DNA from 3 places in the Colwellia sp. Bg11-28 genome. Region 2 is predicted to be linked to each of the others. Evidence: predicted binding sites of a transcription regulator. Region 2 holds the regulator's gene; each other region holds the start of a gene.

The links. Region 2 encodes LexA, which represses DNA repair genes until DNA is damaged. Its sites were predicted from a motif close to TACTGTATNNNNATACAGTA; they were not measured.
Region 1: the regulator LexA is predicted to act here: its motif matches at 2,764-2,783, upstream of CXF79_RS13535 (LexA family protein).
Region 3: the regulator LexA is predicted to act here: its motif matches at 2,582-2,601, upstream of ruvC (crossover junction endodeoxyribonuclease RuvC).

The regions. Positions count from the first base shown of each region.
Region 1 covers NZ_PJBA01000006.1:1,453,362-1,458,927, reverse strand. Annotated here, with positions in the region: gene CXF79_RS13550 (STAS/SEC14 domain-containing protein) at 1-22, shown strand, start outside; gene CXF79_RS13545 (slipin family protein) at 381-1,166, opposite strand; gene CXF79_RS13540 (NfeD family protein) at 1,150-2,514, opposite strand; gene CXF79_RS13535 (LexA family protein) at 2,799-3,212, shown strand; gene CXF79_RS13530 (Y-family DNA polymerase) at 3,200-4,456, shown strand; gene CXF79_RS13525 (hypothetical protein) at 4,651-5,022, shown strand; gene CXF79_RS13520 (hypothetical protein) at 5,100-5,306, shown strand; gene CXF79_RS13515 (VOC family protein) at 5,364-5,566, shown strand, end outside.
Region 2 covers NZ_PJBA01000005.1:226,307-231,872, forward strand. Annotated here, with positions in the region: gene ctaD (cytochrome c oxidase subunit I) at 1-660, opposite strand, end outside; gene coxB (cytochrome c oxidase subunit II) at 672-2,231, opposite strand; gene lexA (transcriptional repressor LexA) at 2,797-3,432, opposite strand; gene CXF79_RS06520 (TonB-dependent receptor) at 4,275-5,566, shown strand, end outside.
Region 3 covers NZ_PJBA01000006.1:1,854,844-1,860,409, forward strand. Annotated here, with positions in the region: gene ruvB (Holliday junction branch migration DNA helicase RuvB) at 33-1,046, opposite strand; gene ruvA (Holliday junction branch migration protein RuvA) at 1,083-1,718, opposite strand; gene ruvC (crossover junction endodeoxyribonuclease RuvC) at 1,959-2,486, opposite strand; gene aspS (aspartate--tRNA ligase) at 2,652-4,457, opposite strand; gene CXF79_RS15315 (transporter substrate-binding domain-containing protein) at 4,607-5,566, opposite strand, start outside.

The DNA of each region.
Region 1 (5,566 bases), on a different contig from region 2:
CGGTCATAATTATCTATGGTAATCGGAGGGATGCTTTAAGTGGATAAGATAAGTCACATCTTGACGTTATATCACGAAAAATTAAAACGTTTACTCTCAAACCTCCAGTAACATTCGCTCAAAATGTTCCTAAAACGTAAATTTAAGTCATTTACTTTAAACAATATAAAACCCAACTGCAATCACTAAACTACTTGTTATATATGGAGTTTATATTTAATTCTTGGTAACGCGTTATTTTTTGTTATGGAAATAACATATAACATTAGATGAGACTCTATTTAGAGTGCTGTTATGACTTGATGCTCGTATTCAATTTCACTCTTGGTCCAGTTGAATGGTGTGGGCTGGTCCAATTAACGGTGTAGTGAAATTTACAGTCATTGTTTATTATCATGATTTTTTGGAGAAAATAATCCTTTCAGTAACTCCATAGGCAGAGGAAATAATATAGTAGAGTTTTTCTCTCCCGCAATTTCTGTCAATGTTTGTAAATAACGTAACATTATTGCATTAGGCTCTGTGCTCAGTTTATTGGCCGCCTCACTCAACTTTTCTGCCGCTTCCATTTCTCCCAGTGCATGAATCACTTTGGCTCGACGGGTCCTTTCAGCTTCGGCTTGTTTTGCTATCGCTCTGATCATGGTTTCATTAAGATCGATATGTTTTATTTCAACATTAGATACTTTTATCCCCCAGCCATCAGTTCTTGCGTCTAATATTTCTTGAATGTCGATGTTAAGCATTTCTCTGCTTGCCAACATTTCATCTAATTCGTGTTGACCTAATACCGAACGCAAGGTGGTTTGAGCTAATTGTGATGTGGCTTGTAAGTAATTTTCGACATTGATTATCGCTTTTTGTGAGTCGATAACTCGGAAATAAATAACAGCATTTACTCTTACTGATACGTTATCTCGACTGATGACATCTTGGCTTGGTACATCCATTACTACGGTTCGTAAATCAACACGAACAATCTGTTGAATTAATGGAATAATAATCACTAAACCAGGCCCTTTGACTTTGTCAAAACGTCCAAGAAAAAATACTACACCACGTTCATATTCACGCAAAATCCTAAATGCACTTAGCAGTAATGCAATTAATAGAATAATGACCACAACGGTGAATATTTGTTGGGTATTATTAAACACAACGTCCATGATTGTTCTCCTCTTCTCTACAAGGGATGGTAATTAAGGTTAAACCATCAATGGCTTTAATCTTAACGGCTTGGTTTTGCTTAACGGGCTGTGTAAATTCTGCCGCCCAACGCTCACCATTAATTGTCACAAAACCTTGATGAGTAAAACTTGCTTCGGCAAAAGCAATAGCGCCAATCAATTCTTCTTGTCCGCTTACGATTTTGTTCTTTCTTTTTCGCCACATTAATCCCAAGGAAAGCACAAAAAATAGTATTGATACAAAGGCAAAAGCAGCAATAAGAGGGAGTGAAATTTGATATTGCGGTTGCTCAGTATCGATTAAAAAAATAGATCCGAGTACAAAAGCAATAGTGCCCCCAATACCAAACACGCCAAAACTAGGCATGATAGATTCAATGATTAGCAAACTTATCCCTACGAGTAACAAGGCAAAACCTGAGTAATTTAAAGGTAAAAGTTGAAAAGCATATAGCGCAATCAAAAGCGAAATTACCCCAGTAATTCCTGCTACCCCTACGCCGGGACTATAAAACTCCAACACTAAACCATAGATCCCTATAAGCATTAAAATATAGGCGATATTTGGATTGGTGATCGTGGCAATAAAGTCATTACGCCAATTGGGGGGGACCGCTTTTAGTTGTGTGTTGTCTGTTGTCACCTCAGCAAAATGATGTTCTGAATGCTTTTGCTTTATGATAGTGGCAAATAACGCTTCGGCTGTTGGTACAATAAAGTTAATAACATTTTCAGCGAGCGCCTCTTCTGCAGTAAGGGTTGCCGCTTCAGAGACGGCTAATTCAGCCCATTGTTCATTCCTGTTGCGTAGTTGTGCTAACGAACGGATATAGGCAATGGCATCATTTAATACTTTTTTTTCCATAGCTGAAGGTGATTTGTTTTTTTTATCTTCACCTTGATTTGACGCTGGTGGGGCTATACTGACTGGCGTAGCGGCACCTAGGGTAGTTGCTGGCGCCATAGCGGCATAATGACATGCGTATAGCATATAAGTGCCAGCGCTTGCCGCACGTGCACCTTGAGGATAAACCAAACAAGCAATGGGTATTGTAGAATTTAATATCTGTTGATTTATCTCTCGTAGACTTGAACTCAGACCACCGGGTGTATCTAGCTTTATGATCACTAACGGAATGCTTGAATCATTATTAGCTTTGGTTATTTCTGTGACGAGGTACTCACTTACCGCTGGTCCGATCGCACCATCGATTGAAAGCACAGGTACTGTCCACTTACTTTGGTTAAGCGGGGGGCTTAACTGTGCATTGCCATATTGTTGAATAAGCAAAATAAAAGTTATAAGAAACAAAATCTTTTTGAGCATCTGTATTTCCAACCTTCATCCTTATGTTCAGTATAGTTCTAAATCTGAGTTTTTTGATCACATTTAACAACAAATGAAAGAGTAAAGTAGGGTGCTACAAAGTTAAAATAATTACGCTTGTCACATAATAGTCACTGCATGTAAGTCGATGGCTCAATAATATTTAGGGTTTGCTGTCTGAATTTAATAAAGCATGAGAAAAACTCGAATTATAGACTCAGTACTTCATAAATTAAGTAAACCGCACTATACTGTATGTAATTACAGTATAGTGCGGTTTTAATATGAAAGTTATTCCAATATATGCCGAAGCTGGTATTTCAGGCTTTGAATCTCCAGCAGCAGAATATAAAGAATTAGGCTTATCGCTTGATCAATTAATCATAAAACATCCCAATGCTACCTTCATTGGGCAGGCTTCTGGCCAATCAATGAAAGGGGTAGGAATATTTGATGGCGATATTCTTATTGTCGACAGATCATTAACCGCTAGAAATGGTGATGTTGTTGTGGCTAATTACAACGGTTGTTTCGTCTGTAAATTGATCGACAAGGTGCAAGCTAGGCTATTATCGGCCTCTGCTGATTTTGCGCCTGTCTCAATTACCCCTGAAGATGAATTTTCACTAGAGGGCGTTGTTACTCGCTCTATTCGCTTACATCATAAATCTCCAGAGTTAGCGGCATGTATGCTTTAGTTGATGCAGTATCATTCTACGCAAGTGCTGAAAAAGTTTTTGACCCCAGCATACGTAATAAACCCGTTGTTGTTTTAACTAATAATGATGGTTGTATCTGCGCTGTCTGTCCGATTGCAAGACGCCTTGGTATTCCAAAATTTATACCGTACTTTCAAGTTAAATCACTACTTGAAAAGCATGGCGTGGTTGTTCGTTCTTCAAATTATGAGTTGTATGCGGATTTGAGCGAACGAATGATGAATGTCATAGGCCGCTTTTGTGATAACCAGTATATATACAGCATTGATGAGTCATTTTTATATTTTGATCATTATGAAAGCTGCATAAAGGATTGGCACGAATATGGACATAAAATAAGAAAAGCCATTTGGAAAGAAACGAGACTTCCCGTCGGTGTTGGTTTTGGTGAAACAGCAACACTGTCAAAAGCGGCAAACCATGCAGCCAAAAAACTCTCTAGTTTTAATGGTGTAGCCGTTATTAATAGCGCAGTAAGCAGAGACGAAATACTCAAGCGCATGGCGGTAGATGAGGTATGGGGCATCGGGCGAAAAATATCGAAACGATTAGGGCTTGAGGGTATTAACAACGCCGCGCAGTTAGCAGAGCAAGATCCTAAACATATACGAAAACAATTTAGCGTAGTAACTGAAAGAACCGTGAATGAATTAAACGGCATCAGTTGTTTGTCTTGGGATGAGGTGAAATCACCCAAAAAAGAGATTTTCTCAACACGAAGTTTTGGACAGCGCATTACCACAAAAAATGAATTACGCTCTGCGTTGGTAACACATGCAGCCATTGTAGGAAGGAAAGTGAGAAGACAAAATTCACTCATTAAAAAGTTAATGATATTTGCCTCTAACTCGCCATATGATGACTTGTATTACAAGCAAGCCATGGTTTTTCCATTTATCATAGCGACCGAAAATACCTGTGAAATGGCGAGTGCGGTAAACCAAGTTATTGATTCTATATACAAAGCAGGGATAAAATTTTACCGTTGTGGTGTAGGTGCAATCGAATTAAATAGTAAAACGTTTATACAGCCAGACTTATTTATGCCCGATCACACTAATAGTAACGTAATGAAATGCTTAGATAATGTGAACCATAGATACGGAGATAGCACCTTAAAATTGGCCGCTGAAGGGCATCATGAAAAGTGGCAAATGCGACGAGCGTTTTTAAGCCCTCAGTACACCAGTCAATGGCGAGATATTCCCAAAATACAGTGCTAGTCGTTATGACCAGAGTATTTTATAGCGTTTAGAGAAATATCTATTGCTTAATATTTTTCTTAATTTAATGAAAATACACCATTTAATACGATTGGTATAACCTATGATTTAGTGTAAGTTATTTAATATTCTAGGAAATAAGGTTTCTGATACATCAACATAATAAGCGATTGTGTTTTTTAATAAGGCTGAATATGAATCAAGTTAAGGGTTTTACTTTATCAATTGTGATAGTCATTATTTCATTTGTCATTTCCGCGTTTTCTGCGGGACTACTTGCTGATTTAGCTGGTGTTTGGAAAAAACCGATTATAGGGGCGGTTGCTGCTTTTTGTGTGGTTATTGTTGGTTATGCTACAGCACCTAGCCATAAGCGACTGGCATCAGCTATTTGGTTAATTGTAGGCGCTATTTCAGCGTGGTTTTTAGCGGGTGATTCATATTACCCAGAAGATTATGAACACGCATATCAGCTTACGATAATTCCTTTACTCGCAACCTATCTTAGTGGACTACTTGCCTTATTACTCTGTATAATGTGGCACAAAAATAGAACAAGAACATAAGCTTGGACACGCAACCCTTGGCTGTGGTCTACTTCATTTCATCATTTAGTCGACTAGTATCAATAAGAGGATTCTAAATGGATAGTGCATCAATAATGCTTTGGAGTGTTTTGTTTGGTGGTATAGGTATTGGCTATTTCATGTATGGTAGGAAGCAAAGAGCTATTGTTCCTTTCTGTATCGGTTTATCACTTTTTGTCTTCCCATATTTTATGTCTAGTGTAACTATGTTGCTTATTGTAGGTGTTATTTTAGTGGCGATACCTTATTTTATTAAAGTCTAAGCGTCACTACGATTAACCTTGTAACCAAGCTTTAGTCATAAAACTGAGGAGTATAAGATGAAATTAGGTGCATTTTCGGTAAGTTTGGCGGTAAGTAACATCGAAGCATCAAAAGTGTTTTATCAAAAGGTCGGCTTCGAAGTCATTGGTGGTGATCAAACTCAACACTGGTTAATACTTAAAAACGGTGAGCATACTATAGGTTTATTTCAGGGCATGTTTGAAGGTAATATAATGACTTTCAATCCTGGTTGGGATAA
Region 2 (5,566 bases):
GAGCACAGGCATGACGGCAATCAATAAATAGGCCGTGATAAAAAAGGTCCAAACAAATAAAGGCATTTTCATATATGTCATGCCAGGAGCGCGCATATTCATTATGGTGACAACGATATTAATCGCCCCCATGATGGAAGAAATCCCCATGATATGAACAGCAAAAACGAAGAAAGCAGTACTGCCATTAGAGTAGGTCGTTGATAATGGTGCGTAGAAGGTCCAACCAAAATTAGGCGCGCCACTTTCCATAAAGAAAGAGCCAAGTAAAATAGCAAAGGCAAAGGGAAGAATCCAAAAGCTCCAGTTATTCATACGAGGTAGCGCCATATCTGGGGCACCTAACATCATAGGAAGCATCCAGTTAGCGAAGCCAGTAAATGCAGGCATAATGGCACCAAACACCATAACTAACCCGTGGACAGTTGTTAATTGGTTAAAAAAGTCCGGCTCAACTATTTGCAGACCTGGCTGAAATAACTCAGCGCGGATCACCATAGCTAAAGCGCCACCAGTTAAAAACATAATAAAAGCAAACCATAAATACAGGGTGCCGATGTCCTTATGGTTAGTGGTATAAAGCCAGCGTTTTATGCCTGTCATTTTATGGTCACCATAATGTTCGTCGTGCGAATCTTGTTCTATAACGTCTGTGGTCATTTTATATCCCCCTACTTCGCACTAGCAGCATCAACAGCTGCAGGTTGTACTAAATCACCGGTATTATTTCCCCAAGCATTACGCTCATAAGTCACAACAGCGGCTATTTCGGTTTTGGTTAATTGACTACCAAAAGCAGCCATGGCAGGATTTTTCTTACTACCGTTAAGCACCATATCTAAATGAATAGCGATATCCCCCATTGCAATCAAACTGCCTTTAAGCGCAGGAAATGCTGGAGGTAATCCTGCACCTGTTGGTTGATGACAAGCAACACAAGCTGTCATATAAACTTTTTCGCCCATAGCCATTAATTCATCTTGGCTATACACTTTAGCTAAATCCTCAACGGGTGCTTCTTCAGTCATTGTCTCTACCGCATCTTCAACGTTAGTTTCAATTGTGACGACTCCTTTAGCATCTTGTGATGTGTTATCAACAGCAGACTTTACATCAGAGGCTTGCACGATATCACCAGTATCATTGCCCCAAGCATTTCGCTCATAAGTGACGACTGCGGCTATCTCTTTTAAACTCAATTGTTTGCCATAGGCTTGCATACCTGTGCCCGCTTTACCGTTAAAGACAATATTGAGGTGCTCTTCTATCGTACCCGTTGTAGCTATAGGGCTACCTTTTAATGCAGGGAAGGCCGGCGGCAAACCTAAACCGGTTGGTTGATGACAAGCTGAGCAGTAGGCTGTGTAAGTTGTTTCACCTAATTGCATAAGTTCTTCTTTTGATACAGAAGCGTTTAATGAGTCTTGTTCGGCACTTGCTGCAGCGGCGATACGTTGTTGTTGTTCATTGAGCCAAATGTCATAATCTTCAGCTGATTTTACCTCAACAACTATGGGCATAAAGCCATGATCTTTTCCGCATAACTCGGCACATTGACCGCGATAGACACCGGGTTCTTCGACTCTAGTCCAGGCTTCATTGATGAATCCTGGATTAGCATCCTGTTTAACGGCAAAAGCAGGCACCCACCATGAATGGATAACATCATCAGATGTTATTAAAAATCTAACTTTTTTATTAGCAGGAATAACAAGCGGCTTATCAACCTCAAGTAAATAGTTTTTACCTTTGATGGCGCTAGTTTCTTGTTGGTTTTGGTATTGCTCGCGAGGGGTGGAAAGCACAGAATAATATTCAATATCTTGGTCAAAGTATTTGTAATGCCATTTCCATTGCGAGCCCGTGATTTGAATCGTAACATCAGAGTTCTCATTGTCTTCCATCGCTATCAGTGTTTGTGTAGCAGGCACTGCCATGGCGATTAAAATAACAATGGGTATTGCTGTCCATAAAATTTCTACTTTAGTACTTTCATGAAAATCAGCAGGCTTTGCACCTTTAGATTTTCTGTGAAAAGCAATCGACCAAAACATAGCGCCAAAAACTAAAATACCGATAGCAGTACAAATATAGAGCACTAGCATATGTAAATCATATACGTCTCTACTAACGGCAGTAACCCCTTTAGTTAGGTTTAACTGCGTCTCTGCCCAGGCTGAATTGGCAAATAGGCTGACCAACACTAGCCAAATTAGCTTATGTTTCCCCACACGGCATCTCCTCTTTTCAATGATAGAGAACAGATGTGCAGCAATGTACTTCATAACTCACTGAACTGAATATCTGTTGTTGTTATTATTATTTTTATCAACTAACAAGAGCTCGGTTTAGCCACGGTTGCGCTATATAGAACGGTTCATGACGAATATACATAATTTAGAGATCAAGTTAATTATCGACGTAAAAGAGTAATCAGTCATAGTACTAGTGAACTAGTGTGACAGGATTAGCAAACAGACGTCTTTTTATTCTTTTTATGTTCGTTTTGTATGCGTTACTATTTATAGAATTACGCTAAAAATTGATCTAGGTCAAACATTTTATAACTGAGGAATTATAAAAAAGCCATTTAATTCAATGGAGTAATAGCTCTAAAGAGAGTGTGAGCTCTACTGGGACTAGCTTTGATTAAATCTAATAAAGGGATTTAAGAATTACAGAAAATCACGTGGAAATTTAGAAAGGAAAATATTGAAGATAAATAAAAACGCCATATTTATTACGCAGTAATTAGGTAATAAATATGACGAATGCTGTAACAGTGGCTATGATGGATTACATCCAACGTCCACTTCGAATAATACCGACGGCGATACCCTCAATATTAAACTCTTGATTAGCTAAGTCGACTTTAATAGGAGAGAAGTCTTCATTTTCTGCATGCAAATAGACAACATTTCCTTCACGTTTGAAACGTTTTACGGTGACATCATTTTCAACACGGGCAACAACAACTTGACCATTCTGTACTTCAGTAGTTTGATGCACAGCAAGTAAGTCGCCGTCTAGAATACCGATATCTTTCATGCTTTCGCCATTTACACGCAAGAGATAATCGGCAGCAGGATGGAATAAATTACCATCCATTTTATAATGTTCTTCAATATGCTCTTGCGCCAAAATAGGTTCACCGGCGGCAACTCGCCCTATCAGTGGTAAACCTTCTGCTTCAAGCATTTCTTCAACCAAGCGAATGCCACGAGAAGTGCCTGCAAGCATTTCAATGTAGCCTTTTTTTGCTAAAGCTTTTAAGTGTTCTTCGGCGGCATTAGCTGATTTGAAACCAAAAAAATTAGCGATTTCAGCACGTGTAGGTGGCATGCCTGTATCTTGAATCTTTGCTTTGATTAAATCATAAATCTGTTGCTGTCGTTTAGTCAGTGGGCGTAATTCGGTAGTTGAATCTATCATAGCTTTAGCCTGTAAATTTACACAGTATTACTGGTAGTATATACAGGATGTGATGAAAGGCAAGCCCCGCTTAGGTATATCTAACTAATTATTGTTTACGTGCAGAAATCACCTCACATTATGATTATCTACCTATGTTTTCATGAGAGTATATTGTTGTTCACAGCTGACTTTATATGAATTATCAACATGACTACTAATAATTAAGTTTATGGTTAGTAAGCTATTAATTGACAACAGGGTGGTTTGACACGTGTAAATTTAACCAAGTATATACTCGTTTATATAGCCCTATTTTTATTACCAGACCATAATTTAGCTTTCATCATCTATATCCAGCACATAGATTATTAACTAGTAAATATAATATAGTTTTGTCAGAATGATTTTAAGTTTGGCTACATTAACGCACTAAAAATAACAAAAGGTTACCGATGCACTGGCGGAAAAAACTTGTTCAATCGTCTTTAATATTTGTAAGTGAAAAACTTACTGTTGAGGTTATTGAACAACGAAAATTTAACTCAGCTAGCATAGCAGCAACACTCGCTTTAGCGTGTGCTCCATATGTTCAAAGTGCTGAATTAAGTAATACCTATTCGTTCAATATTCCTCAGCAAAGAGCAGATCTATCGCTCACTCAATTTGCAGAGCAAGCCGACTTAACGCTCATTTTCTCACTTGATAAAGTAAGTGATATAACGGCAAATAAGTTAACTGGCAATTATTCTATTGAACAAGCCATTAAACTTTTACTTGAGGATACGGAGTTAGTTGCAACATTGAGTGGTCAAGGTCTGCTTTCCATAAATAATAAAAATGATTTGGGGAAGACAGATAACATGTTTAAAAAAAATACATTATCGACAGCAATTATTGCAATTTTAGCGTCAACAGCTTCAGTCCAAGCGCATGCTGAAGACAGTAAAACAGCTGAAAAAGACGTTGAAAAAATCACCGTTACAGGCATTAGAGGCGCTCTTGGTCGCGCTTTAGACACAAAACGTGAAGCTAGTGGCGTAGTTGATTCTATTTCTGCTGAGGATATTGGCAAGTTTCCGGACACTAACCTTGCAGAATCATTACAACGTATTACTGGCGTCTCGATAGATAGATCGGGTGGTGAAGGTCAAAAAATCACCGTGCGTGGTTTTGGTCCACAATTCAATACAGTACTTGTTAATGGTCGACAACAAGCCTCTGAAGATCCAGGTCGTGATTTTAGTTTTGATACGCTTGCTGCCGAAATGGTAAAAACCCTAGATGTGCATAAAACATCATCAGCGACGGTACAGTCAGGTGGTATTGGCGCCACGGTTAATATTGAAACGGCGAAACCTTTTGCTATTAATGGTTTTAAATTAGCGGGTAGTGTCAAAGCAACTTATGATGGTAATAGTGAAGAGACCTCCCCACAAGCGTCACTTTTGATAAGTGATACCTTTAATGATGATACCTTTGGTGCTTTATTTGCAATCTCGTATTTAGAGCGTGAAACGAAATTAAATCGTGCTCAAAGTGCTGGTTGGCGTGAAAATTCTTCTTTCGGCAAAGGCGCTCCTGTAACAGAGTCCGGTGACGTATATACCGGTAATATATTTATTCCGCAAAACTTTGATTCATTGGTTACCACAGAAAAACGTGAACGTACCAATGCAAACTTAGTCTTGCAGTATGCACCTTCAGATAACCTTGTCATTACCGCAGATGCATTATATTCAGACTTTGATGTCAAATCTGATACAACATCTTATGGTCATTGGTTTACTTCTGATAATGTTGAAAATGCTGTTGTTGATGCCAATGGTACTATCACTTCAATGTATCAAGAAACAGGTTTAGCAACTGACTTTCACGCTAAAAAAGCGGATCGTTTAACTGATTCACTTTCTATTGGTTTGAACTTTGATTGGGATGTTAATGATAACTTAAATATGAAGTTTGATTTAAGTAACTCAACAGCTAAAAGAGAACCAAATAATGGTCGTGGTGGTAGCTTAGCGTTATTAGGTTATGCCAACCGAGTTCAATGGAATGTTGATGGTAATATTTTGCCTTATTACTCTGACTTTGCAACCCCAGACCCTTCAATTTACAGTGGTCAGCAAGAAGGAGATGGTGTTAATCAAGATCC
Region 3 (5,566 bases), on a different contig from region 2:
CAACTTATAAGGAAGAGCAAAAACTATGGGGCTTAGTCTTTAGTTTGATCTTTAGTGATTCCAAAATGTTGGTAAGCTCTATCTGTTGCTATTCTGCCACGCGGAGTACGTTGCAAAAAGCCTTGTTGGATTAAAAAAGGCTCTATTACATCTTCTATAGTTTCTCGTTCTTCACCAATGGCTGCAGCAACATTGTCCAAGCCAACAGGTCCACCCATAAATTTATCAATAATGGCATGTAATAGCTTCCTGTCCATAATATCAAAGCCTTCACTGTCAACTTCTAACATGTCTAACGCAGCAGCGGCAGTTTGTTGACTAACCACCCCGTGCGATTTTATATCGGCATAATCACGTACTCGGCGTAATAAACGATTAGCAATACGTGGCGTGCCGCGAGAGCGGCGTGCAACTTCAAATGCCCCCTCCTCATCTATTGTTAAGTTCAAAAAATGTGCCGAACGGCTGACAATAGTTGATAAGTCTGCAACATTATAAAACTCTAACCGTTGAACAATACCAAATCGGTCACGTAAGGGTGACGTTAATGCACCTGCTCGTGTGGTAGCGCCAATAAGTGTAAATGGGGGTAGGTCTAACTTGATAGAACGCGCTGCAGGTCCTTCACCAATCATAATATCTAATTGATAATCTTCCATTGCAGGGTAAAGTATTTCTTCAACCACAGCACTTAAACGATGGATCTCATCTATAAAAAGAATATCGTTTTCTTCTAAATTAGTTAGTAGCGCTGCTAAATCACCGGCTTTTTCTAATACTGGTCCGGAAGTTGTGCGAATATTAACACCCATTTCATTGGCAACAATATTAGCTAAAGTGGTTTTACCTAGACCTGGAGGGCCAAAAATGAGCAAGTGATCTAAAGGTTCGCCACGATTTTTTGCGGCTGGAATAAATATTTCCATTTGCGCTTTAACATGCTGTTGCCCCGTATAATCTTGTAGCATTTTAGGACGAATAGCACGATCTACCCTTTCATCTTCTACTGAAGCAATTGGTTCAATTAAGCGATCTGCTTCTATCATAGGTTACCTAAGTTCAAAATGTGATTAATCCGTTGGCTATATCATTGATTTTAATGCATCGCGAATAATGTTTTCGCTAGACATGCCGCGATTATATACGGATTTAACCGCTTTATCTGCCTGTACTTGTTTATAGCCAAGTGAAAGTAAAGCATTAATAGCATCGCCTTTATTATCATTAACAAAAGTAGTTTCTTGGCTCAATTCAGCAGAGAGTTGTTCTGGTATCACGCCATCATCACTAACTAAGTGTATTTGTTGTGCTTGCCAATCTTTCAAACGATCACGCATTTCAATAAGCAAACGCTCTGCTGTCTTTTTACCAACACCCGGGATTTTTACAATGGCGCTAATATCATCGTGACGAACACAACTAACAAATTGATCAGCAGACATGTTTGATAAAATAGCTAACGCTAATTTAGGACCTACACCATTAACTTTAATTAATAACCGGAATAACTTACGTTCTACTTTATTGGCGAAGCCATAAAGCAATTGAGCATCTTCACGTACAACAAAGTGAGTATAAATAGTTGCCTGCTGTTCAAGCTCAGGTAAGGCATAAATACTCGTCATTGGCATGGTGACTTCATAGCCCACGCCAGCACATTCAATTAATATTTCAGGAGAGTTTTTTTCCACAAGCATGCCACGTAAACGACCAATCACAACAAGTACCAAAGGCTATTATTAATGAATCAGATACTACCACTATATATTTATACAGTAAAGTGACCTAGTTGAATTTTGCTGACGTTGCCTAATATTTAAAACGAAATAACTCACTACGAAGAACACAGAGGCTTAGCTTCACAGACAAAAAAACGACTGAAAACTAATCTTTCTGGATTCCCGATCAGAAACTTCAGGAATGACGGCTATGCTGATGGGGATTTATAGAAAAGCGGGTTAGCGTAAACGCCCTCTAACGATTTTTGTAGCTTGACCGGCTAATATGGCGGCACTGGTATGACTATGACCATGACATAGTGCTACCGCTAAGGCATCGGCAGCATCGGCCTGAGGAGTACCTGGTAACTTTAAAATACTTTTTACCATATGCTGTACTTGGTTTTTATCTGCTGCGCCTGTACCTACAACAGCTTGCTTAATTTGTCTTGCTGAATACTCTGCGATGGTTAACCCTGAATTGGTTGCCGCCACAATAGCTGCACCCCGTGCTTGGCCAAGTTTCAAAGCTCCGCCAGGATTCACCCCCATGAAAACTTGTTCAATGGCAAACATATCCGGTTTGAATTGAATAATTAACTCAGATACGCCAGCAAAAATTGTTTGCAAACGTGAAGCTAAATCTTCACCTTGACTCATCGCTTTAATGCAACCACTACCAAGGTAGGTAAAACGTTGCTTTTCTTGTTTGATAACGCCGTAACCAGTAAAGCGTGAACCAGGATCAATTCCTAATATTATTGTCAACAGCGAGCCTTTTGATTGATATCTTATTCTTCAATAGAGGTAAGTTATATTAATGCCATAAAAAATGCAGCTAAAACATACGTTATAGCTGCATTAACATTACTGATATACAGTAATCATAACAAACAGTAGTTATCATTTATCTATTGATAAACGGTTACCTAATTATGCTTGTTCTTCGTCTTTGTTCTCTTCAGCTTTCTTTACTGCAAGAACAGCAACGCCTAATTCTCTTAACTGTTCAGGGTTAGCTTTACCCGGTGCATTAGTTAATGGACAAGCCGCTGTATTGGTTTTTGGGAAAGCCATTACGTCACGGATTGAACTTGCACCTGTCATTAACATCACTAATCGATCAAGGCCAAAGGCTAAACCAGCATGTGGCGGCGCACCATATTGTAGCGCTTCAAGTAAGAAGCCAAATTTCTCTTCTGCTTCTTCATCACTAATGCCTAAAATTCTAAATACTGCTGCTTGCATATCTTGATTGTGAATACGTACAGAGCCACCACCAAGTTCACAGCCATTTAAGACCATGTCATAAGCATCTGATAAAGCGCCAACAGGATTTGCTTCTAACTGCTCAGCGGTTAAATTAGTCGGTGCAGTAAACGGATGATGAATAGCATGCATATGGCCATCTACTTCTTCAAACATTGGGAAATCAACTACCCAAAGCGGTTTCCATTCACCTTGAAGTAAATCAAGTTCTTCACCTAATTTAAGGCGAAGTGCACCTAAAGATTCAGTTACAACATTATATTGGTCTGCACCAAAGAAAATAATATCACCTGTTTTCGCATTTGTACGTTTTAATAAAGCGATAGCTTCATCACTTGATAAGAATTTTAAGATGGGTGACTGCAAACCTTCAACACCTGTTGAAAGAGCCGCATCAATATCATTCACTTTTAACCAAGGCATACCTTTAGCGCCGTAAATGCCAACAAATTTGGTTAATTCATCAAGGCCCTTACGTGAGAATTTAGCTGCACCTTGAGGTAAACAAATTACTGCAACACGGCCATTTTCATCGTTCGCTGGTCCTGAAAACACTTTAAATTCAACATCTTTTAAAATATCATCAACATCAATTAACTCTAATGGGTTACGTAAATCTGGCTTATCACTACCAAAACGTGTCATTGCCTCAGAGTAAGGCATACGCGGGAACTCACCTAAGTCAACATCAAGCAACTCTTGGAATAATTCACGGATCATTTTTTCCGTTACTTCCATTACCTGATCACTACTCATGAACGAGGTCTCAATATCTATTTGTGTGAATTCAGGCTGTCTATCAGCACGTAAATCTTCATCACGGAAACATTTAACTATTTGATAGTAACGTTCCATACCCGACATCATCAATAATTGTTTAAACAATTGTGGTGATTGTGGCAAAGCGAAAAATTGACCTTTATGAGTACGACTAGGAACTAAATAGTCACGTGCACCTTCAGGAGTAGCCGCTGTTAGTATCGGTGTTTCAATATCTAAAAAACCTTGAGACTCAAGTGAACTACGCACTGCAGAAGTTACTTTAGCGCGGAAACGTAAACGTTCAGTCATTTCAACACGGCGTAAATCTAAATAACGGTATTTAAGGCGAAGTTCTTCTGAGTTGACTTGATTAGAGTCTAAAGGCAATGGCGCTGACTTATTTAGAATGGTAAGTTCTAGACCAAGTACTTCAATACCACCCGTTTTCATGCCTTTATTTACTTGGCCTTCAGGACGAGCGCGCACTTTACCTTTAATTTGTACACAAAATTCATTACGTAAGGTGTTGGCTTTTTTAATCACCTCAGGTAAATCAGGATCATAAACAACTTGAACAAGACCTTCACGGTCACGTAAATCTAAAAAGATCACGGCGCCTAAATCACGACGTTTGTTAACCCAACCACATAAAGTTATTTCTTGTCCAATGTGAGATTCGTTCACCTCACCACAATAAAGACTACGCATGTATTTTTGCCTTATACCAATTCTATTAAACTTAGTAACAAACGCTACTTTACGTTTGTTACGATAATTTTGGGCATATTATAAAGCAAAGATTATTAATGTCACCCCAGAACAAGCGGATGGGTAAATTAAAGCACTACAAGTGGGTTTTAGTTAAAAATATAATGATTTTTACCTGCAGCTTTTACCTTGTACATCATGGTATCAGCAATTTTAAGTAGATCGGTGTCGTTATCACCATCATTTGGATACATAGCTATACCAATACTACAGCCAATAAAGGCATTGGTTTTCGATAGTTCAAACTCTTTTTGCATCATCCTTAATACTTTTTCGGCGACATAGGCCGCTTCATTAGGACTATTTAGACCGGTAAGTAGTAAAACAAACTCATCGCCGCCAAAACGTACCACCGTATCTGAACTTCTCACACAACCCTGCAAACGAAGGGCTACTTGTTGCAACAATTCATCCCCGACACCATGGCCATGAGTATCGTTGATATTTTTAAAACCATCTAAATCAATGAATAATACTGCCATTTTAAGGGATTGTCGTTGATGGAACGCTATCGCTGTACTTAATCTATCTTTTAACAATACCCGGTTAGCAAGCCCGGTTAGTTCATCATGTGTTGCCATATGTTTCATAATTTTTTCAAGCTGCTCTCGGTGTTTTATTTCAACTTGTAATCGTCTATTCCACATGACAATAACGCCGAGCACCAATAAAATGATGACACCAATTTGAGCCCCAACCTGTAAAACCACATTTTTATCAAGCCCAGTATTTATTGCTAAGGAAAACCAATTATCGTAAATGGCTTGTTTCTCTTTTTCAGTGATCGATAACAGCCCCTTATTAATTATTCCTTTTAATAGCGGCAACTGCTTGTTTATTCCAAAATGACTTTTCTCTAAGCTGACATCTTCCATCATTGATATCATCAAAGTGACGATGTTTTCCTGCTTCAATAATTGTGTCGCCGAGGCCATAGTCGTGATGAAACCATCAACTCGTTCCTGTTGTAGCGCAACAAGTGCTTGCTCTCGGTTATCCACTAATTTAAAAGTGATTAAGGGGTGTATTTTTCTTAGCTTGGCAATTAA